Regions from separate parts of the Comamonas thiooxydans genome, predicted to be linked through region 1. Evidence: predicted binding sites of a transcription regulator. Region 1 holds the regulator's gene; each other region holds the start of a gene.
What was found. The regulator LexA, encoded in region 1, represses DNA repair genes until DNA is damaged. The targets are predictions, from matches to a motif close to ACTGTATNNNNATACAGT.

Region 1 (7,082 bases):
TGTGGTGAAGGTGGTCTGTGACGCCAAAGGTCTGGCCAGCTATTTCAGCCGCGCGCCCATCCCTTTCTCGCGCGACCACGGTGATGAAGCCTGGTGGCAGACAGCGGCCCCCAAGGCCGGTCACCCAGGTTTCACACCGCTGCGCCATATTGGCATCTACAGCTACAAGGCCGGTTTTCTGCGCGAGTTCCCGCAACTCGCGCCCGCCCCCACCGAAGCCATGGAGCAGCTGGAGCAGCTGCGCGCCCTCTGGCACGGCCACCGCATTGCCGTGCATATCACGCCCGATGCACCGGGTGCCGGCGTCGACACGCCCGAAGACCTAGAGCGCGTGCGCGCTGTTTTTGCTGGTTGAAAAAAAGACCTGCGCACTTTGGCGACACCGGTGCGCAGGCCGTCTTCATCCAGGGCTGCTCACGCATCAAGCCAGCAGCTGCCCAGTCCGCGCACGCCGTCCCAAAGGGCCCTGAGCCAGTCCAGGAAAGCGCTGATCGCTATACTTTCCGCATAGTCCGAATAGCATATGTAACGACTTCGGCACCTGGATTACAACTACAGCAATCGCGTTTGCAGCGGATACATGCCTTCAATTGGCCGCACTTGTGACAGCCTTGACTGAATTGTGTAAGCCTGTGTTGGTCTTGTGCGTGCTATCCTTGCCCGCGAAAAAATACGGCCCGGGGACTACGGACGACCACCCGTCTGCCTAGGCCAGCAAGAATTTCTACTCTCCTCAAGGATTTCCATGAAACTGATTTTGTTGGGTGCACCCGGCGCCGGCAAAGGCACTCAGGCGGCCTTTATTTGCCAAAAGTACGGTATCCCTCAAATCTCCACGGGCGACATGCTGCGCGCGGCCGTCAAGGCTGGCACCCCTCTGGGTCTGCAAGCCAAGGCCGTGATGGACGCCGGCCAGCTGGTCAGCGACGATCTGATCATCAACCTGGTCAAGGAGCGCATTGCTCAGCCCGACTGCGCCAAGGGTTTCCTGTTTGACGGCTTCCCCCGCACCATCCCCCAGGCCGATGCCATGAAGGCCGCCGGCGTGAAGCTGGACTATGTGCTGGAAATCGATGTGCCCTTCGACGCCATCATCGAACGCATGAGCGGCCGCCGCAGCCACCCCGCCTCGGGCCGGACCTACCACGTCAAGTTCAACCCTCCCAAGGTGGAAGGCAAGGACGATGTGACCGGTGAAGACCTGGTGCAGCGCGAAGACGACAAAGAAGAAACCGTCAAGAAGCGCCTGGACGTCTACAGCAGCCAGACCCGTCCTCTGGTGGACTACTACAGCAACTGGGCCAAGGCCGATGCAGCAGCGGCCCCCAAGTACCGCGCTATCAGCGGCACAGGTAGCGTGGAAGAAATCACCGAGCGCGCTCTGGCCGCTCTGGCTTCCTGATCACTCGCTCACGGAGCCTTGCCGACTTTTCGCGGTCAGGCATCTCTGTGCAAAAAAGGCCGGTGTCTTCACCGGCCTTTTTTATCAAAGCTCAAGGCCTTCCGACCGGCCTCCGTCCGATGCGGGAAAGCTGCACCGAGGATGGCGTTGCAGTCATCAACATTCATAGCTTTCTGCGCCTACATTCATTGAATTTCAGACAGAAATGCAGTCAATACCCCGCATCAACACCGGCCAGCAGCTCTCAGAATAAGAGCATCAACCCAATGCACAAGGCCAGCCCATCAGCTCCAGCATCAGGCTGATTCTGGCCTTGGCCGCCGGCAGTCTGCTCACACGGCTATCCCGCGCTCCATCAGCTTCCACCACCGGCCCCTCCTCGCACCGGGTCGTGATGCGCAAAGCCATGCCCTGCGCCTGCGCCCAGTCCAAGGCTGGCACCAATGCCTGATGGACCGTGCCATTGCCCGTGCCCACCACCACCACGGCACGCACGCCTGCCGCATGCCAGGCCTGCATCACCGCCAGCGCCACGGCACTGTTGCAGCCCGCATGGCTGTGCAGCAGCTCCACCTGGGGCCATTGACCTGCGGGCGCTAAAGCGATTGCAGGCGAGCCAGCCGCAGCGGCTCTTGGCAGCCCGCCCGTTGCCCAGCGCAGACGCCCTTCCTCCACCCAGCCCTGCGGGCCGGCGCCACTGCCATCGAAGGCATCCACGCGGTAAGGATGCACCTTGCGCACCTGGCGTGCGCTGAACACCCTGCCCGCCATCACCGCCAGCACGCCTCGACCGGCGGCCTGTGCATCGGCCGCACAGGCCACGGCATCGCGCAGATTGCCGGGGCCGTCGGCCGAGATGGCCGTGGCCGGGCGCATGGCACAGGTCAGCACCACGGGCTTTGCCGGACGCAGAACGCATTGCAGAAACCAGGCGGTTTCCTCCAGGGTGTCGGTGCCGTGGGTGATCACGATGCCGCTCACATCATCACGCGCGAGCAGCTCGGCACAGCGCAGCGCGAGCGCATGCCATGTCGCATGATCCATATCCTTGCTGTCCAGTTGCGCCAGTTGTTCCGCCTGAAGCGACGCAGCGGCAACGCACTCCAGGTCCGGCACGGCCTGCAGCAGTTGAGCCACGCCCAGCTGGGCCGCGCGGTAGCCCACGCTGGTGCTGGCCTGCTCGGCGACACCGGCAATCGTGCCACCCGTGCCCAGGATGAGGATATTTTTGTCACGTTCCACTTGCAGTCCTCTTCAAACTGATTAAAAATACAGGTACTGGATGAACACACAGTATTCATCATCGATCGATCAAGGAATGCCCATGGACCACCCCAAGCTCACTCCCCGCCAGCAGCAGATTCTGGACCTCATCCAGTCCACCATCGCTCGCACGGGTGCGCCTCCTACCCGGGCCGAGATTGCCAGCACCTTTGGCTTCAAGTCGGCCAATGCTGCAGAAGAGCATTTGCAGGCACTCGCCCGCAAGGGCGTCATAGATCTGGTCAGCGGCACATCGCGCGGCATTCGCCTGCGCGCCGATACCGTGCGCAACATCAATGCGGCACGCGGTGCCAGCTTTGCGCTGCCGCTCACGGCCCTGGCCCCGCTGGTGCTTCCCCTGGTCGGCCGCGTCGCTGCTGGCTCGCCTATTCTGGCCCAGGAACATATCGATCAGAGCTATTCGGTCGAGCCCAGCCTGTTTGCCGCCAAGCCCGATTACCTGCTCAAGGTCCGCGGCATGTCCATGCGTGACGCGGGAATCATGGACGGCGATCTGCTGGCAGTACAGGCCACGCATGAAGCGCGCAACGGCCAGATTGTGGTGGCCCGCCTCGGCGACGACGTGACCGTCAAGCGCTTCAAGCGCACGCCTCAAGGCATCGAGCTGCTGCCCGAGAACCCCGACTACAAGATCATTCACGTCGATCCTGAAGAGCCATTCGCCATCGAAGGCCTGGCCGTAGGCCTTATCCGCAACAGCATGTTCATGTAAACGGCAGACGGCGTCCCTCCGCCTATGCAGCGGAGGCACCGAGCCTCTTTCCCTCTCAAGCCCAGGTGGTAGGCGCGAAGCCGTTGAGCTTCGCCCTGGGCGGAGCTTTGTCGGAAGAATGCAATCCTGCCCTTATCCATGCCGCAAGGTCATCAAAGGAGTTGCCAAATGGGATTCGCCACATCACTGCAGGCGTTGACACGCCTGACCCTTAAAAGCCTGCCTGCCACGCTGTCGCTCAACCCGAACTTCAGCTCCGATGATGCAAGCGACACCGCTGCAAAACCTGCATCCTTCACTACCAATCGTCCAAAGGCGAAGCAGATCAGCATTCCTGTCATGCGCGCCAACCGCGGCCGCAGTCGCCTGGGCAGCAATACGCTTTGTCCTCAAACCTTTGCAGCGACACCAGAGCTGCAATCGCCAATAACCGACGAGTCTAGGCAAGCAGCTTCTCCACGACTTCTCAAAATCGTGCAGCGAGAACCACGCAAGCAGCCCGAATGCCTGCTGATCTGCGGACGCATGGCCGATGTCTGTGCCGCGCTGGAGCGTATGGCACTCCATGAGCAAACAGCCCCGCAAGTCTGAAAGCACAGTGAGGTTTGACTGCCTGCACCCATGCAACCTCGAGCCCGACCCGCGATAGGCCTGCAGGCGATGCAACAAAGCTTCCCTATGCATCCAACAGGAAGCCATCTCAACGCTCTTTACCCATCGGCTGGCAGATATGGCGCCAGACAACTCTGCCAGCAGTGCATAGGCCAAAAACTCGATATCGCCAGAGCAGGCCCTCTGTGTTTACGCCGAACGATCTGGATCGCCATGTAAATTATTTGCCGATGCTCTGCCTGCGCCTGTACGCCGGAACGCATTTCGCACAAGCCTCGCAGCCTTCCAAACTCCTTGTCAGGCGCGAATATGCGTCAGAACGGATACCCGGATCAGGGTATTGCGGCACCTCTTCGACAGTGGAAACATTCATATACACATGTCAACGAGGGCGTCTTATGAGTGCCTACCGCAAGCTCTTGCAGCACATACAGGCCAAAGACGCCAATGGAGACCTGCGCCTGATTCTGGTCTATCAGAGTTTTGATGAGGTCGACATGCCGCATGGCGTCTCCATACGCCCGTCTACCATTTACTTTGAAACTGCCGATCATCAGGAGGTCAACTGGCTCAATCCGCAGCAGTTCGAGATAGAGGCCACTGGCGAAATCCTCAATCGCGTTCCTCCTTCGCCCGAGGAATGAGACAACTCGACGCGATCGGCCCCGTTACAGAGTCTTACCTCCTGTCTACAACTCTGCTGCATCAAGAACTAGGCATTGCGCGGCTCGAAATATTGGAATAAATTGATTCTCAGGCACATCTTCCGGCATCAGGAGGCTGAACATGTTCAAGCACCTGCTCATTCCCACCGATGGCACCAAACTGTCAGAGGCTGCCGTGCGTGCTGGCGTTCTGCTCGCGCGTGAACAAGGCGCCAAGGTGACCGGCCTTTATGTCATGCCCGACTACCGAGCCATCATCTACGGCGCAGACGCACTGCTGACTTACAACAGCACAGAGTTCGAGCGAAGTGCCAACAGCGATGCAGATGCGGCTTTGCAGTTCGTTGACCAGATTGCCAAGCCTGAAGGCGTACCCTGCAACTTTGTGCGAGTCACCCACGCCTCTGTTTACCAAGCCATTGTTCAGCAGGCACAGGAATTGCAATGCGACCTGATTTGCATGGCTTCACACGGTCGCAAAGGTATCGGTGGAATTTTGCTGGGCAGCGAAACCCAGCGCGTTCTGACGCACAGCCATGTCCCGGTGCTGGTACACCGGCCCGCCTCCACCGGCAAACATTAAGGAGCCAGAAATATCGAATAGCAGTCCTGCATGTCGCACGCTTGCCTCGATACAAGATGGGCTCAAGCGACTTGCAAGTCATGGCTGCAAAATGCAGGCCAGCCAGTCAGGAGTTGCTGGCCGCACCCGATGGGGCAACCTGTCAACCGTTCAAACGCGTCAGCAACAGTGCAAGAGCGATAAACGGCGATTGAGGCCAAAGTAACGCCTCTGCCAACTATTCAAATGCATTGACTGTGTGAGCTGCAGAACCGGATCGAGAGGACCCCAAAACTTGCCCGCCTTGCGCGGGCATTTTTTTGGCTGCTAGGCACATCGCTCCGATACTTCTCCCAATCGCTCGCGATGCCCTGGCAAGGTGAACAGAATCTGGAGATTCTGCGAGTCCATTTGCTGCACCACGATGGAGCCGTCTTCGTGCAGATAGATCCGCACAGTGTGTGCATCATCCAGATCCCAGTGCGCAACACTCGTATTCACCCCCCGCCAGCCATGCTCCTCGCACAGCCGACGCCGGCGCAAGGCCTTCAAAAATTCCTGCGAAGCACCGAGCTCTGCATTGGTTTGCACCCAGCTGTCGATCACCAGCTCATAAGCCATCTGCTGCGTATGGCAAGGCTTGGCCAGCTTCATATGCCTGATCCAGGCATCTAGACGGGAGGCAAAAGTGTATTGCAGGTGGTGGGACATGGGCTTTTTTTTGAATTCAGTAGGGCATCGGGCTAGATCGCCACTTGCGCATCAAAATCAGAATTTTCCTACGCCCAATTTACCGAAAAGTGCAGCAGAAACAAAATCTACATCACCAATAGGTTCAGGGTTTAACACTGCTTGATGACTGGCCTGAGAGACAGCTGGCAAAGCGAGACTGGCCAGAGCCACGGTGAACCCTGAGCCTGCACGGTGGCATGTATCAAGGATTGGACAAGCTGGCTTTTGGACGCTTGCCAGCTGCTCAGCCACCGCATTGCCAAGTCTTTCGGGAGTACCTACCGATGACTTGCTTGTTGGAATTCAGGCAAGGCGATTCAGCCCTTCTTTCGATGACTCAGGCCTAGAGCATCGTCATTCTGAAATTCAATGTGCCCCTCTAAAAATTGTCATCATCAGGCAATCTTTACGCTCAAACCCATGCCAGCTCAAGATAGATTTCATTAAAAAAATCTATCTTTTCACTCAGTTACTTAGCACGGCTACTTCATCAAGAAAAGATGACAGCGGCACCGGCAAAGCACCTCCTCAGAGCTTCAAAGAAGCTCACACATCAGATCTGCTCTATCCATTAGCGCGATCTGTAAGTGCCTACATACTTCCTTACATCCTCTTGATACAACATCAGTCAAATGCAATGAAATGTCAGCTCGCAGGTCCTGCGGCAAGTCGCTGAGCAACAGGGAGTGTTGTCATGAGAAAAGTTAATCCTGCCGCCAAGAACGCGAACCGCGCTTTTGTCCGGCTGCACACGTATGTGACCAAGCAATTCGACTGGGATCTCTTCACCAAGGACTACCGGGTAGTCCTGCACACAGACGAGGATGGAGGCGTCACGCTCTACATCGTCAAGGTCTTCGACAAGGATGGACAGCCTGCCGCACTAGGGCCAAAGATCCCTAACCAGATTACGTTCTCTTACCGTCAGGCTCCCATCATGTCGGTATGGACAGAGTTCTTTAACGACGGCAAATTCAGTTGGCGCAATGTCTCCTGCCGCTAGGGCGCGGCGGTGGAGGATGGTGGATTGGCTGTCGGCATAGACACCCGTCGCTGCGCCAGGAGCGCCATCCTGTCCAACACATTCAGGAGAGTTGCATGACCCGCTTCCAA
Region 2 (7,082 bases), 2.0 Mb from region 1:
GTGGGTTTCCGAAGGCAAGTCGGGCTGGCAGCACGCCATGGCTCGGCGATATACGAGGATGGGGACAAACAGTAGGCTTGGCGCATAGCTATCAGATCACCGAGTCAACATCTCTCAGTTCATGGCATCCCGGCGTAACCAATTCGGCGAAAAACACCTACCACGGCATGGGACGCATGAGCAGGCCAGATCGCAAGGCTGCAAAGGGCGCAAAGCAACCGCTGCTTCATGGGGTATGAACGGCTGCAATGGGTCGGCAGCACCTGTTCATGAGCAGTGAAAGCGGACTTCCAGCAGCCTATCGACCCGCAACTGGCGGCCACTGTCCACTGCTCACCTAAAACCCGTCAGTGGACAGTCGTCGGCATCAATGCTCGGATGGCCGTTATGAAGCGTCGATCGATAGATCGCGATGCGGCTACGAGGTGCAGCAATCGCTGCATAGGAGTCTTTTTATACTGAAGCAATGGACCGTGAGAAGGCCCGCCGTTGAGCTTCTCCAGCTTGCGGGCCTCGATAGGGTCGCTGCCCTGCGCACGTTGCATCTTGGCAACATCACGCGCTTTGCGGGCTGCGGTCAGCCCTACGGCGGGGTAACTGCCCAAAGCAAGCTGCTTTTCTTTTCCGTCAGTACGGTACTTGTAGAACCAGCGCTTGGAGCCGCCGGGGCTGACTTGCAGGTACAGCCCGCCAGCATCGGTGAAGCGCGCCTGCTTGCGATCAGGTGGGCAGATGGCGTTGCGGCAGTGGGCATCGGTCAGCATGGGGTACAGCCTTCCTAGGTGGGGGTACAAATTCCCGCTCTCGGCCCCAGGGTGGGGGTACAACGCATGGGCCGCCAAGCCGCATGGTTGCTGGGTTTGGGCTGAAAGTGGAGGTACAACTTAGCCAAAGTATAGGCTTTTGGCGAGTTGTACCCCCCACTCTGCCTCGGATGCCCGCGAACCTTGGCGGACGATTGCGGAAGGCAAGTCTTTGATTTACCAAAGAAAAAGGGGTTCAATGAACTTCATTGAACCCCTTTGGATGGGTGAATGGTGGGCTGGCGTCTATCGAATCATCTCTTCAAAACCTCATGAAATCAAGACTTTGAAGATTTTTTCGTCCAGCTGTTCCCCATGTTATTCCCCCGTTTTACCTTGTTTAAGGTTGGACGTCTTTGAACAACTTGGGAAATGATCCTCCTCACGGATTATTGCACATGCTTAAGATGAAGAAAGTGAGCTGCGCACATTCTTGCAACCCAAAATGCCTTAGCTAAGTGAGGAGATCTTGTAAGCGATCTCTCGAAAGTCCTCCTTCTCTAAGAAGCAATCTTCTAGAAATCGAACTCCCGGTTTGGCCCTTGAGCAACATCCCCCCAGATCCTGTTCGGCAGCTCATGACGGCTGAAAAATACCAAGTGATACAGAGGTCGATTCCCTTCATCACGAATCAGTGGCATCCGATGACTGATCGCAAACCCAAGTCCTCGTACTAGCCCACACCAGTAATCAAAGAATGCTTCATCAGCATCTCCACGCACAAAAGCAAGTGGGTCGATGTGCTGTCGCCATCCAGGAGCTGCTGCGTCAAATCGAGCACGCTCCGGGTTGTATTCCATCAGAACGTTGCGCCGCAGATCCATCGTGCTGAAATGAACTGCAAAATCGACACGCGGTAACTTCGCCAACTTTTCGATCACATTGAACGAAAGATACTGGAGGTTATAGGGATCAAGGTACGCCAAGCACAACGCGCTCCTTGGGATCGCATTAAGCACTTGATCGACAGTGCTCTCCGCAGCCCCTGGAAAGGCAGTAACTGGCGCGCCTTTCGCACGCAGCCGCTCGGCGCAAGCGGATGCCCTCTCTGCATCCAAATCACCGACAAAGCAGGAAGTAAATCCAACGTCGTCAAGGAGAGAATGCTGCCATGCGACTTGTGCACCTCCCGGGCGTGTCATGGTTTCGCCTTTAACTTGGATGCGTCCAGGGCCGCAAAACAGATCAACAAATACCCGTTGCCTGTGCTTCTCCCGTGCTCGACGAGTACCCTCCACATACTTGGCAAGATAGGTGTGCTTCATGTCTGGCACCCACCGCCCTACCCCCTCCCCTGCTCGACCACGCTCGATAGGAAGATGGGGCCATGGATCTTCATCGCAAATAAGGCGAAAGCTCATAAGCTACACCGTCCTAGGCGCATCAAAAAGAGAGAACTGCTTGTGGCGCTCAATCCAATCCGTATCACGCATATACCGAGCATGCTTCCGCTTCTTTCCATCCTCGCCGGTGATTAAGATATCTTTCTCTGCAGCAAGCCTCTCAAGCACTTCTTTGTACATGAGAGAGGTACCAGGCGAAGTGTTGCAAGTGGAAGAGTAAAGCTGCCCAATTTGTATTGGCTGCCCTCGCTGGGTGATGTTCTCGGCAAGCTGCGTAGTTAGTGCGGCGAATGAATGCGCCTGAGCAACATCATCAAAGCGGAACCCGCCATTGAACTCTTGGCGAAATCCCATCATTGGGGTTGCAAGCATATTCAGGCCAGCACCTCCATAGTGGAGAAAGCAGTTTTGCTTAGCCCAGTGCACTTGCTTCATAACGTCCTGAGCTCTTGGGTGCCTTGAAAGGTGGACGAGCCAGTACTCACCGTGACCAGCCCCCTCCCCGCGTATGAAAAAAGGGGTGAAGTACTCGGCTCCGCACCTCACTACCAAAGCCTGATAGAGCGCGGCTTGAATCAACCGGCGCCAGTCTGCAGCGTCCTCATCTTTAATCTGCTCAATCGAGCGGCCCTCCAAAGCAGTACGGATGTCAATGGAAAGCTTACTGGACATTTGGTCCGCAAAAGCGTCGTTGGTATAAGTGGCGAAGGAGGATACGTGAAATGTGAGGACCACTTCACTCTTTGGCAGCTCCGTAAATATTCGTTGAATTAACGGAGCTGGCACATCGCTGTAGCCGTATTGATCAAGAAAGAAGAGCGCCGTATTCGCACGCGGGGTATGCAGCCCAACTAACTGCAAGACGGAGGATGATGCAGATACAAAATCGTCGCAAATCAAATGGATCGAACGGCCAACTTCATCGCCATAGCCACGCTCATGCAAGACATGCTTCAGATGAGAAAGCGCCTTCGTATCCTTGTCGATAAACACATATTGGACATCTAAGTCGATGGGCTTGCGGCGATGGGCATTGATGCGTACACGAGCCTCCGCTACAGCTCCTAGCATGCGAAGTGGGGAGCCGAGAACTTCGGTCCCCTTCCCTTTAAGGGTGTAAAGCCCGCCGCCACAGAATCCATCAACTAGCGTGATGCGCAGTTGCTCCCTTCCACGGGCGTTCAGTGTTCGCTGCTCAAAATACCGAATCAAGTAATCAACCAGCACCTCATGCTTTGTCAAGCTGTGCGCATCGATCTCTGCGGGCCCATTTGCCCAATCGTAGTGCCTTCGTGCCAAGAGCCAGCCTTTCTGCGAGTACTGAATTTATAAGCTCTACACAGTATTTCCTGTATTTGGGAATTGATCCCAATGGCGCCCCCCCAAAGAGCGACCAGCCTTCCCTTTTCCAACTGCAGCTAGTTTAATCTCCGAACCGTCACGTCGAACGATATGAATTGGAGTTCGTCCGGTGACCAAGCCTTCGGCTTGCTCAAGAGGAGCCCAATGGCCCCATTGCTTGAAGTGAAATGCAACGTCAGCCTCATCGCACTGTTCTTGCAGATCCTCAGGCCATTGAGGCTCCATAGGACGAGCGCCTGGTCCAGACTCGCCTCCGGCAATTACCCAGTCGACACGAGGTTTACCTTTGCCAGGCTGCAGCCATGGTCGCAGATTTAAAGGACCGAGCAAGGGTTCGCAGGAAAGAAAACGGACTGCTGGAGAACTGAATTCAAGCAGGTACTTGATACGTTTCTTTGCCGCATCTTGGTTCTCGACCGTCGCGCCAAGCCAAACATTGGAGGGAAATTCGTAGCCCGTGGGGAGTTGCTTACGCACCAGATGAATCCGCTTGGTCAATAGTAGCCAATCCAGATGCGGAGTGGCTGTAATGAGTTCCAAAAGGCGAAGGCGATGAGGAATCAAGTCCTTGCGGTTTTCAAAAACGTCGGCCATCGAAGCGCAAAACACGCGCCGCCGCGTCTTGCTTTCCTTGGCTTCACGATCCCACTTCAGCGGCTCTTTCCAGTGGGCATCACTGAAAAACCGCCGTTCGGATTTCGCCCCCCACACGTCCTCTCCCAAGCGCTTAGCCCATGTCTCGGCATAGCAATGATCACAAGCGTCGGATACGCGCACGCATCCCCACCACGGGTTGAAGGTGTGGTGTGTCCATTCGATACGGGAGTCTTTTGCCATTGGTTATCCGTCTAGTGTATTGCAGCAGGCTACTGTATTTTTTTACAGTATACCTGCCAGTATTACACCTAGCCTAACTATGTAGCCTGCAGAGCCGGCACCTACAGCAGTACACGAAAACGGCGATTGTCTGCATCAGAAGATTTTAGAATGCGGTATTCCATCCCGCTGGCCACCGCAATCTGCTGCGCAAAGTCCTTCTTGGCCTGCACCACAGCATCCTCGATTTGATTGTCAGCTTTCACCTCAACGATCACGTACTTCAGGCTGCCATCCGGTTCTTCGCGTTGAAAGATGAAGTCCGGGTAGTAACTACGCACGGTGCGCGAATCGGGGTCGATGTACTGAATGAAAAAATCGGACTGGCCGTGGGTCAGCATCCCGGTGAAGTAGATCTTCCGGACTCGCTTCTCACGCAACAGATCCCAGAACAGCCAGTTCTCTGAGCCGGAGTCGAAGCAATAAGTGTCGAGGTGAAAGCTCTTTGCGCGCTCCTCGTCCTTGATTTGCGTGTCGTGCATCCGCACTATCTTGTCCTTAGCTGCAGACACCTCGTAGTAGCCGTTCGGAGGCATCTTGATCAGATCAACCTCGTACTCGTCTTTCTTCTCGTACTCGTCAAGGTCAAACAGCAAGCGGAACAGGCGTGGGATGATCTCGTCGTACAGCAGCTCGTTGAACTCGTTGGTGATGGTCACCAATTCGCCAGTGCCTTCCTTGGTCGCGTCGAGCAGCTCCTCGATCTCCAATGGGCTACGGTTGAGATAGCGAGACACTTCGGCAACCAGCGTCATGGGCGAGAACATTCGTTTCTCGCGGCGGGCGGTCAGGTCGAAGGTACGGCTGTCGGAGGCGCGCGCCGCATCGGCGGCGGTCAGCCCGTCTTGCTGTGTTTCGATCAGGCGGTACTTTTCAACCAGCTCATTCCACTTCTCCCTGCTCTCTCGCTCGGGTATCAGTTCCTGCCCTTGTACGGGCTGCTTCTCGCGCATCTGGAAAAGCTTGCGCACGCGCACCAGCTTGATCTTGACCGGTGGCTCAACCACGCGCACTTCCACGCGCTCCTTTTCCTTTCCGGTTTTCTGCAGCTCGTCGGCGCTGATGCGGAAGTTCTGCTGCAGCTCATCGTTGAGCGTGTTGAGGTTGTCGCCCGAGAGGAAGACGTGGCCCGTGTGCTGGGCCTCGCCGATGGCGCGTAGGCAGCGCATCGTGGCTTGCAGCACAAACACCTTGGACTTGGGCTCGCGGAACAGGCCCACACCGAACAGCGAGCGGCAGTTCCAGCCTTCGCGGCCCTTGTTGACCAGCAGGATGAACTGCTTTTCCGAGCCTTCGGTGTCGAGTCGGTTGAATTCGCGGATGTCGTCGTTGGTAGTGATCTTGCTGTCGCCCACGTTCACCAGGATGCGCGAGGTCGGGATGCCGTGCTTGAGCAGCGCACGCTCGACGGCGGGCTTCAGCTCTTCCGTCAGCTCCTCCACGGTGGCTGCAAAGAAGGCCAGCTTCGGGGAAAGCCCTTCGGGTCGTAGCCCGTCCGTCTCCTTCAGGAAGTTCTCGATGGCAATGTCGACAAACTCGTCGGTGCGCGTGTTGGCGTAGCCGTGCAGTGTTACCTTCTTGAGGAAGCCCTTGTCGATGGCCTCCTTCAGGCCGTAGGCGTAAACCACTTCTGGCAACACCTCGCGCCCCACGTAGGGCGTGCCAGTGTAGTTGTAGCAGGCCACTACGCGCGTGCCCGCAGCATTCAGGCTGGCAGCCAGAATGTCGATGGTAGTGCGCAGGCTAGTGTCCGTTTCCTTGGCCCCGACGCCCATGTCCTTGGCCAGCGCCTTGCCGAAGGCGTGGTGGGCCTCGTCCACGTAGATGCCGAGTTGTTCCAAACGACGCAGCTTCTCGAAGCGCTGGTTGGTGGTCAGTTCGCCTTCTTCCTCTGGCTGGTCAAAGTTGTAGAGGTCGGCGGCGTCGGCATAAACGCCGTTGGCAGCCAGGGTTTCGCCGCTCGAGGCGAACAACTTGGCAGCAGGCGTTTTTTCCTTATGTTGGCGCTTGAGGATGATCTTCTGCGTGTTCGAGACGACAATGTTGAACCGCGAGCGATCCAGCGTGTCCAGCGAGGTACCAGCCTCTTCGAGATAATGGAAACGCAGATGGGTAGTCAGGAAATTGACGTACTCCGGTGGCACCACGCGCATCAGGTCGAAGGACTCGATTTCCTTGAGCGATTGCAGCACCGTCTTATCCGGTGCGAACACCAGTGCGTTGTGGCAATAGTGCGCATCCTTCGGAAATTTGTTGGCCAGCAAGAACTCATAGAAGATGCAGGTAGCCATCAGAATAGTTTTGCCGGTGCCCATCGTTAGCGCAAAGATGTAGTTCGGATAGGCGCGTGAGCTCTTGCGCATCTTCTCGAACAGCACCTTGTACGAATTCAACTCCAGCTCATCGGACTCACCAAACTGGAACATCTCCTGCCCGGCATTACCGAGGAAAGAGCCGAACTTGCGGCCTTCGAACTTCCCGCTACGCTCGTACCACGCCTTGAAGATCTCCTCGACCTTGGCGTTATCAAGAAACTCCTTGAGGAAAACGTAGGTTTCCAGCGCCTCAAACTGCGGCTGGCGCAGGAAGGCTTTGGGGTTCTTGTCCGGGTTGTTGAAATCGAGGTACTTGCGCGTGAGCTCACGATAACTCTGGCGCAGCTTTCCCCGATTGTCCTTGTGGAATTGCCACAGAAAGC
Region 3 (7,082 bases), 2.2 Mb from region 1:
GAGTCAAGGACATTGAGGCAGCGGCTGGCAATGTGCTGACAACTGCGAATAGCTGCTACGTCTACTGGGCCATTCGCGCAAGACTTGCCTAAAAGACAGGCAGTGCGCATGCCTGACGAGATTCAAGGACAATCACCGCTCGGAAAGCGGCAATGGTGCCGCAGGCAGCGGCATACCCACCAAGAAATGCGCGCGCCGGTGCAGGAGAAAATGCAATGGCAAAAGTCTTTATTGACGGAGAAGCAGGAACCACGGGTCTGCAGATCCGTGATCGTCTGGTCGATTTTGCAGGTGTGGAGCTGGTCAGCATCGACCCCGCACTGCGCAAGGACCCCGCCGCCAAACGCTCTCTGATTGCCGGTGTGGATCTGGTCATCCTCTGCCTGCACGACGATGCCGCCCGCGAAACCGCCGCCATGGTGGACTCCATCACCGCAGAGACCGGCCGCGCCATCAAGATCATCGACGCCTCCACCGCCCATCGCACGGCCGCGAGCTGGGTCTACGGTTTCCCCGAACTGCGCGCCGGCCAGCTCGACGCCGTGAAGAACGCCACCCGCGTCTCCAACCCCGGCTGCTATGCCACGGGCGCCATCGCCCTGCTGGCACCGCTGGTGGCTGCCGGCCTGATTCCCGCCGACTACCCCGTGAGCCTGCCCTCCGTGTCCGGCTACACCGGCGGCGGCCGCACCATGATCGAAGCCTATGAAGGCGGCGATGCCGCGCCTTACGAGGCCTACGCACTGGGCCTGTCGCACAAGCACATTCCCGAAATCCTGCACTACACCGGCATGACCCGCCGCCCCGTGTTCATCCCCGCCGTGAGCAACTTTGCCCAGGGCATGCTGGTGCAGCTGCCGCTGCACCTCGATCTGCTGCCCGGCGCGCCCAAGGCCGCCGACCTGCACGACGCCCTGGCCAGCCATTACGCCCAGACCAACACCAGCGCCAACTGGGTCAGCGTGCTGCCGCCCACGGACGACAACAAGCTGGCCGCAGATACCCTGGCCAATACCAACAAGCTGGAGCTGCGTGTGTTTGCCAACGAGCAATACCGCCAGGCCGTGCTGATCGCACGCCTGGACAATCTGGGCAAGGGTGCCAGCGGCGCTGCCGTGCAGAACCTGCAGATCATGCTGGGTCTCTGAGCACGCCCCGCATCTGCTGAAACGGCCCTTAGGGCCGTTTTTTATTGGCTTCGCGGCGAAGATCAGCACTTGGCCCCGCTCCGGACAAACAATAAAATCAATAGCTTGCAGCGCTCTTCAGCCAAGAAATTCAATGCAGAAAATGCATTGATTCATTGTCTATATTGCGCACAGAGCTCCTGTTTTAAAAGCGCATCCCCATGAACCCCTCTGAAGCCGCTGCCCGGCGTGCCACGCTCATCGGCCTGCTGGCCGTGCTCTGCTGGAGCTGCACCGTGGGCCTGATGCGCGCCGTGGCCGAGCCGCTGGGTGCCGTCGGCGGCGCGGCCTGCATCTACACCATGGCCGCCATCTGCATTGCCGTCGCACGTGGGCGCAAAGGCTGGCGCGAGCTGGCACGCTGGCGCAGCATGCACCCTGCCTACCTCTGGGGCTGCGGCCTGCTGTTCGTGGTCTATGAAATCTGCCTGTCCGTGGCCGTGGGCCTGGCCCACGACCGCAGCCAGGCCATGGAAATCGGGCTCATCAACTATCTCTGGCCCAGCCTCACCATCGTGCTGGCCGTGCTGTGCGGCCAGCAGGCGGCTCGCTGGTGGCTGTGGCCAGGCGTGCTGATCTGCCTGTGGGGTCTGGCGCGCGTGCTGGGCGGCGACAGCTTCAGCCTGCCGGTCATGTGGAGCCATGTGCTGGGCAACCCGCTGGCCTATGGCATGGGTTTTGCAGCCGCCCTGCTCTGGCCAACCTACTCGCTGCTGGCGCGCCGCTATGGCTCAGGCTTCAACGCCGTAGGCCTGTTCGTGACCTGGACTGCCATCGCACTGTGGCTCAAGTGGCTGATGCTGGGCGAGCCACAGCCCATGCTCTGGACCTGGCTCACCGCCGGCCAGGTCTTGCTGGTCGGAGCGCTCACGGCACTGGGCTATAGCTGCTGGGAGCACGGCATCCAGCATGGCAAGCTGGCCCTGCTGGCCGCGGCGTCCTATTTCACGCCCGTGCTCTCGGCGCTGATGGCCAGCGCACTGCTGCAAGTGCTGCCGGGCTGGAGCTTTTGGCAAGGCGTGGCACTGGTAACGCTGGGTTCGCTGGTCTGCTGGTGGGCGACGCGCAGCAGCCGGGATTAGGCCGGCATCGCGCCCGCCGGGGCCCTCAGGCCGTCATCCAGATGCCCAAGCCGAGCACGGCGGCATGCCCGGCCAGCAAGATCCACAACAGCGTCCAGGGCGGCTCGGTCAGACCCTGCAGCATCTCCTGGATGCGGGCGCCCAGAAAGGCGCGCAGCGCCGGATCGTCCTTGCCGCCTTCGCTGCCCCACTCGGCGCGCGTGTGGCCCCATTCCTCGAGCAGGTCGGCCAGCGGCAGGCGATTGAGCACGCTGCGCACCACGAACTGCACGGCACGCCCGTTACCCACCCAGGGCTGAAGATGCTCCATCGCCGCGCCCACGGTGAGCAGGTCAGCCGCCTTGTGCATGGCCTTGTGAGCGCTGGGCAGGGCCTCGATGCGCTGTGCCAGCATGGCCGCCAGACGCTCGGCCAGGCCCTTGCCGTAACGCGCCACCAGCTTGCCTGCCGCACGGGCACGGCCCAGCTGCAGACCGACTATGAGGTAGGCGGGAATGATGAAGATCAGCACCACGGCCACCAGCAGCGGCGGCGACATCAGCAGGCTGATCACGGCGCCGTAGATGCCGGTATGCGCCGAGGCATGAATGCCCTGGCCGGGATCGGCCATCAGGCGCGAAAAATAGAACACGGCCGCGCCGCAGCCCAGCACCAGGGCCAGCAAGGCACCGAGCATCAGGCCGCCCAGCAGCGATTTGCCGGCACTCAGGCCCACGCGCAGGGCGGATGGGGCGTCAGGGGGTTGCGAAGCAGTCAGCACGTGGGTCCCTCCGGTGTAAGAAGCGGTTCCTCGTCCAGCAGGAGGGAGCAGGCTGCAGCTCAGTCTTCGCTGTCGGGTGCTGCGCAGTATGGGGCATCGCGCAGCACGCGTGAAGCCACGTCTGCCGAAAAGCCCCGCGACGCCATGAAGCGCAGCTGTTTGGCCTTTTCCTTGATATCGGCAGGCGGCGTACCAAAGCGCTTGCGCCACAGCTCGCGGGCGCGCTCCAGCTCGGTATCGCGCAGTTGCTCGCTCGCGTTGCGCACCACTTCATCGTCCAGCCCTTTGCTGCGCAACTCCTGCACCAGCCGCGCCGTGCCAAAGCGGCTGGACTTGCTGTGAATGACGGAATCCACCACCCGCTGCACGCTGATGAAGCCGCGCTTTTCCAGCTCATCGAGAATGGCCTGCAGGTCATCGCCCTCTTCCACATACGGCGCCAGCTTGCGCTGCAACTCCAGCCGCGAATGCTCGCGCTGCCCCAGCAGCCTCAGGGCTCGACCCTTGAGTGAAAGCTTGGCAAAGCTCACGACGCATCTCCAAAAACAAAAAGGCGCAGGACGAACCTGCGCAAAGATGGCAAACCTTTTGAGCAATGAGGCCCGCACTCAAACACTGGCGTTTACCAAGCCAGGGACATCAAGCAAGGGCCGCATCGCAGCGAGGATGTCGTCCCCTTTCGCGAAAGGCGCATGGCGCCTCAGGGGGAAGAATCAGCCTTCAATCACTCCGTCCTTGTCCACCTTGCCCTTGCCGCCCTTGGCAGGCTTGGCTTCGGCAGCAGCAGCACCGTCCACGGGCAGCAGCTTGATGCCCAGGCTATCGCGCACCTTGTTTTCGATTTCGATGGCCAGCGCGGGGTTCTCGCGCAGGAACTCACGCGAGTTGTCACGGCCCTGGCCGATTTTTTCGCCGTTGTAGGCATACCAGGCACCGCTCTTTTCCAGAATCTTGGCGTTCACGCCCATGTCCAGAATCTCGCCTTCGCGGCTGATGCCTTCGCCAAACAGGATGTCGAACTCGGCCGTCTTGAAGGGAGGCGAGACCTTGTTCTTCACGACCTTGACCTTGGTTTCGTTGCCGATGGCCTCGTCACCCTTCTTGATGGTGCCGGTGCGGCGGATATCCAGACGCACGGAGGCATAGAACTTCAGCGCATTGCCGCCGGTGGTGGTCTCGGGCGAGCCGAACATCACGCCGATCTTCATGCGGATCTGGTTGATGAAGATGACCATGCAGTTGGTCTTCTTGATGGTGGCCGTCAGCTTGCGCAGGGCCTGGCTCATCAGACGGGCCTGCAGGCCAGGCAGGGCATCGCCCATCTCGCCTTCGATTTCGGCCTTGGGCGTCAATGCGGCCACCGAGTCGATGACGATCAGGTCCACGGCACCCGAACGCACCAGACTGTCGCAGATCTCCAGGGCCTGCTCACCGGTGTCAGGCTGGCTGATCAGCACGTCGCTGAGGTTCACGCCCAGCTTCTGGGCGTAGCTGGTGTCCAGCGCATGTTCGGCGTCAATGAAGGCGCAGGTGCCGCCCTGCTTTTGCATCTCGGCAATGACCTGCAGCGTCAGCGTGGTCTTGCCCGAGGATTCGGGACCGTAGATTTCGATCACGCGACCACGGGGCAGACCACCTACGCCCAGAGCAATGTCCAGACCCAGGGAGCCGGTGGAAACGACCTGAATGTCTTCGATGGCTTCACCTTCACCGAGCTTCATGATGGTGCCCTTGCCGAACTGCTTTTCGATCTGGGCCAGGGCGGCTGCCAGGGCTTTGGCTTTTTCGCTGTTGGCGTCGTTGGTCTTGGCGATGGCGTTCATATCAGGCTCCGAAGTAGGTGAATGACTGTCTGTGGCCAGTCCTGTTTTTGCATTCAGGCTGGATGCTTGAACAGTAGTTTAGATGTGGATGCTGCAGATTTATTTAAATATTTAGTCAGTTTGCCTTACTATTTATCCATGTCGGAAATCGCTCCCGTCACCCCGCCCGCCGATGCCTGGCGCCAGACCCATCTGGGCCGTTTGCTCGGCCATGCCATGCGCCGCTTCGATGCGCGCGTGCTGCAGCTCATGGCGCGTGCAGTGGAGGTGCCGCTGGCGCTATCCAATCTGGCGGCGCGCGACAAGGTAGGTGCGGCCCATATCCACATCACGCGCCATCTGTCGCTGGCTGGCGACCGGCTCACCGATCTTGCCGACAAGGCCGGCATGACCAAGCAGGCCATGGCCGATCTGGTGGCGCAGTGCGAAGCCTGGGGCCTGGTCACGCGCGAGGCCGACCCGCACGATGCGCGCGCCAGGCGCGTGCGCTTCACCGATGCGGGCCTGGCCTGGCTTCAGGCTTTTCACGACGCCGTAAGCCAGGCCGAGGCCGAATTTCGCGAAGCCGTGGGCGCGGATGTGGCCACCGTGGTCGCGCTGGGCCTGGAAGCCTATGCCGAAGGCTACTGAGATTCTGTATTGACGCCTATGAGCGGCTGTCGAGAATTGCCCAGAGCAGCCATGGGCCATCCCTACAATGGCAGCAAAAGTGCAAACAGGCACACATAACAAGTAGGAGACTCCCATGCGCATACTGATTGCCGAAGACGACCAGGTGCTGGCAGACGGCCTGCTGCGCACGCTGCGCAGCTCGGGCGCCGTCGTCAGCCATGTGGCCAATGGCAGCGAGGCCGATACCGCCTTGCTGACCAGCAGCGAATTCGATTTGCTGATTCTCGATCTGGGCCTGCCCAAGGTGCACGGCCTCGAAGTGCTCAAGCGCCTGCGTGGGCGCGGCGATGCGCTGCCGGTGCTGATTCTCACGGCCGCCGACTCCATCGAGGAGCGGGTGCAAGGCCTGGACTATGGGGCCGACGACTACATGGCCAAGCCGTTTGCGCTGTCCGAGCTGGAAGCGCGCGTGCGCGCCCTCACGCGTCGCGGTATGGGTGGCGCCAGTTCCACCATCAAGCATGGTCCGCTGGTCTATGACCAGACTGGCCGGGTCGCCACCATAGACGGCAAGATGGTGGAGCTGTCGGCGCGCGAGCTGGGCCTGCTGGAGGTGCTGCTGCAGCGCGCGGGCCGCCTGGTCAGCAAGGACCAGTTGGTGGAGCGCCTGTGCGAATGGGGCGAAGAGGTGAGCAACAACGCCATCGAGGTCTATATCCACCGCCTGCGCAAGAAAATCGAGAAAGGCCCGATCCGCATCGCCACCGTGCGCGGCCTCGGGTATTGCCTGGAAAAAATCACCCCCCCCTGAGCGGCCCCGCCGCTTCCCCCCAGGGGGACGGCAGCCTTTGCTTCGGGGCGGCCCTCGCTGGCTGCCTCTTGTATGAGATAGCGCCCCACCCATGAAGATCTTTCAGCGTGAGCAGCGATCCCTCTTTGGCGAGATCCTCGACTGGATGCTCACGCCGCTGCTGCTGCTCTGGCCCGTGAGCCTGGCGCTGACCTGGCTGGTGGCCCAGGGTCTGGCCAACAAGCCCTTTGATCGCGCGCTGGAGTACAACGCCCAGGCCCTGGCTCAGCTGGTCATCGTGCAGCGCGGCAAGGTGCAGTTCAATCTGCCGCAGTCGGCCAGCGAGATCCTGCGCGCCGATGAATCGGACACGGTGTTCTTCCAGGTCAGCGGCACCAAGGGCGAATATCTGGCCGGCGAGCGCGACCTGCCCCGCCCGCCCACCACCGATGAGGACCCGCCCACGGGCACGGTGCTGCTGCGCGATGAGGAATACAAGGGCATTGACCTGCGCGTGGCCTATATCTGGGTGCGCATGCCGCTGCCCGGCGAGCCCAACGCCCTGGTGCAGGTCGCCGAAACGCGCGAAAAGCGCAGCGTGCTGGCCACGGAAATCATCAAGGGCGTGATGCTGCCGCAGTTCGTCATCCTGCCGCTGGCCGCCCTGCTGGTCTGGCTGGCGCTGGCACGCGGCATCAAACCGCTGCACCGGCTGGAGGAGCGCATCCGCGCGCGCAAGCCCGAGGATCTCTCGCCCATCAATCACAAGGATGTGCCGCTGGAGGTGGTGCCGCTGGTCGATTCGGTCAACGATCTGCTGCAGCGCCT

Region 2: CTR2_RS07815 (DUF5131 family protein) is a predicted target of LexA. The motif match lies at 4,377-4,394, and genes of this name have one in related genera.
Region 3: recA (recombinase RecA) is a predicted target of LexA. The motif match lies at 4,910-4,927, and genes of this name have one in related genera.

What each region holds. Positions count from the first base shown of each region.
Region 1 is NZ_AP026738.1:3,668,801-3,675,882, forward strand. Features, by position in the region: gene kdsB (3-deoxy-manno-octulosonate cytidylyltransferase) at 1-355, shown strand, start outside; gene adk (adenylate kinase) at 746-1,402, shown strand; gene CTR2_RS16990 (asparaginase) at 1,661-2,644, opposite strand; gene lexA (transcriptional repressor LexA) at 2,727-3,398, shown strand; gene CTR2_RS17000 (hypothetical protein) at 3,567-3,989, shown strand; gene CTR2_RS17005 (hypothetical protein) at 4,409-4,654, shown strand; gene CTR2_RS17010 (universal stress protein) at 4,797-5,258, shown strand; gene CTR2_RS17015 (hypothetical protein) at 5,565-5,891, opposite strand; gene CTR2_RS17020 (hypothetical protein) at 6,142-6,645, shown strand; gene CTR2_RS17025 (hypothetical protein) at 6,664-6,972, shown strand; gene CTR2_RS17030 (hypothetical protein) at 7,068-7,082, shown strand, end outside.
Region 2 is NZ_AP026738.1:1,708,685-1,715,766, reverse strand. Features, by position in the region: gene CTR2_RS07830 (Arm DNA-binding domain-containing protein) at 348-764, opposite strand; gene CTR2_RS07825 (three-Cys-motif partner protein TcmP) at 1,319-2,068, opposite strand; gene CTR2_RS07820 (three-Cys-motif partner protein TcmP) at 2,168-3,445, opposite strand; gene CTR2_RS07815 (DUF5131 family protein) at 3,482-4,345, opposite strand; gene CTR2_RS07810 (TnsA endonuclease N-terminal domain-containing protein) at 4,447-7,082, opposite strand, start outside.
Region 3 is NZ_AP026738.1:5,883,843-5,890,924, forward strand. Features, by position in the region: gene argC (N-acetyl-gamma-glutamyl-phosphate reductase) at 216-1,148, shown strand; gene yddG (aromatic amino acid DMT transporter YddG) at 1,349-2,269, shown strand; gene CTR2_RS27395 (hypothetical protein) at 2,295-3,029, opposite strand; gene recX (recombination regulator RecX) at 3,089-3,559, opposite strand; gene recA (recombinase RecA) at 3,743-4,852, opposite strand; gene CTR2_RS27410 (MarR family winged helix-turn-helix transcriptional regulator) at 4,991-5,482, shown strand; gene CTR2_RS27415 (response regulator) at 5,598-6,275, shown strand; gene CTR2_RS27420 (sensor histidine kinase) at 6,367-7,082, shown strand, end outside.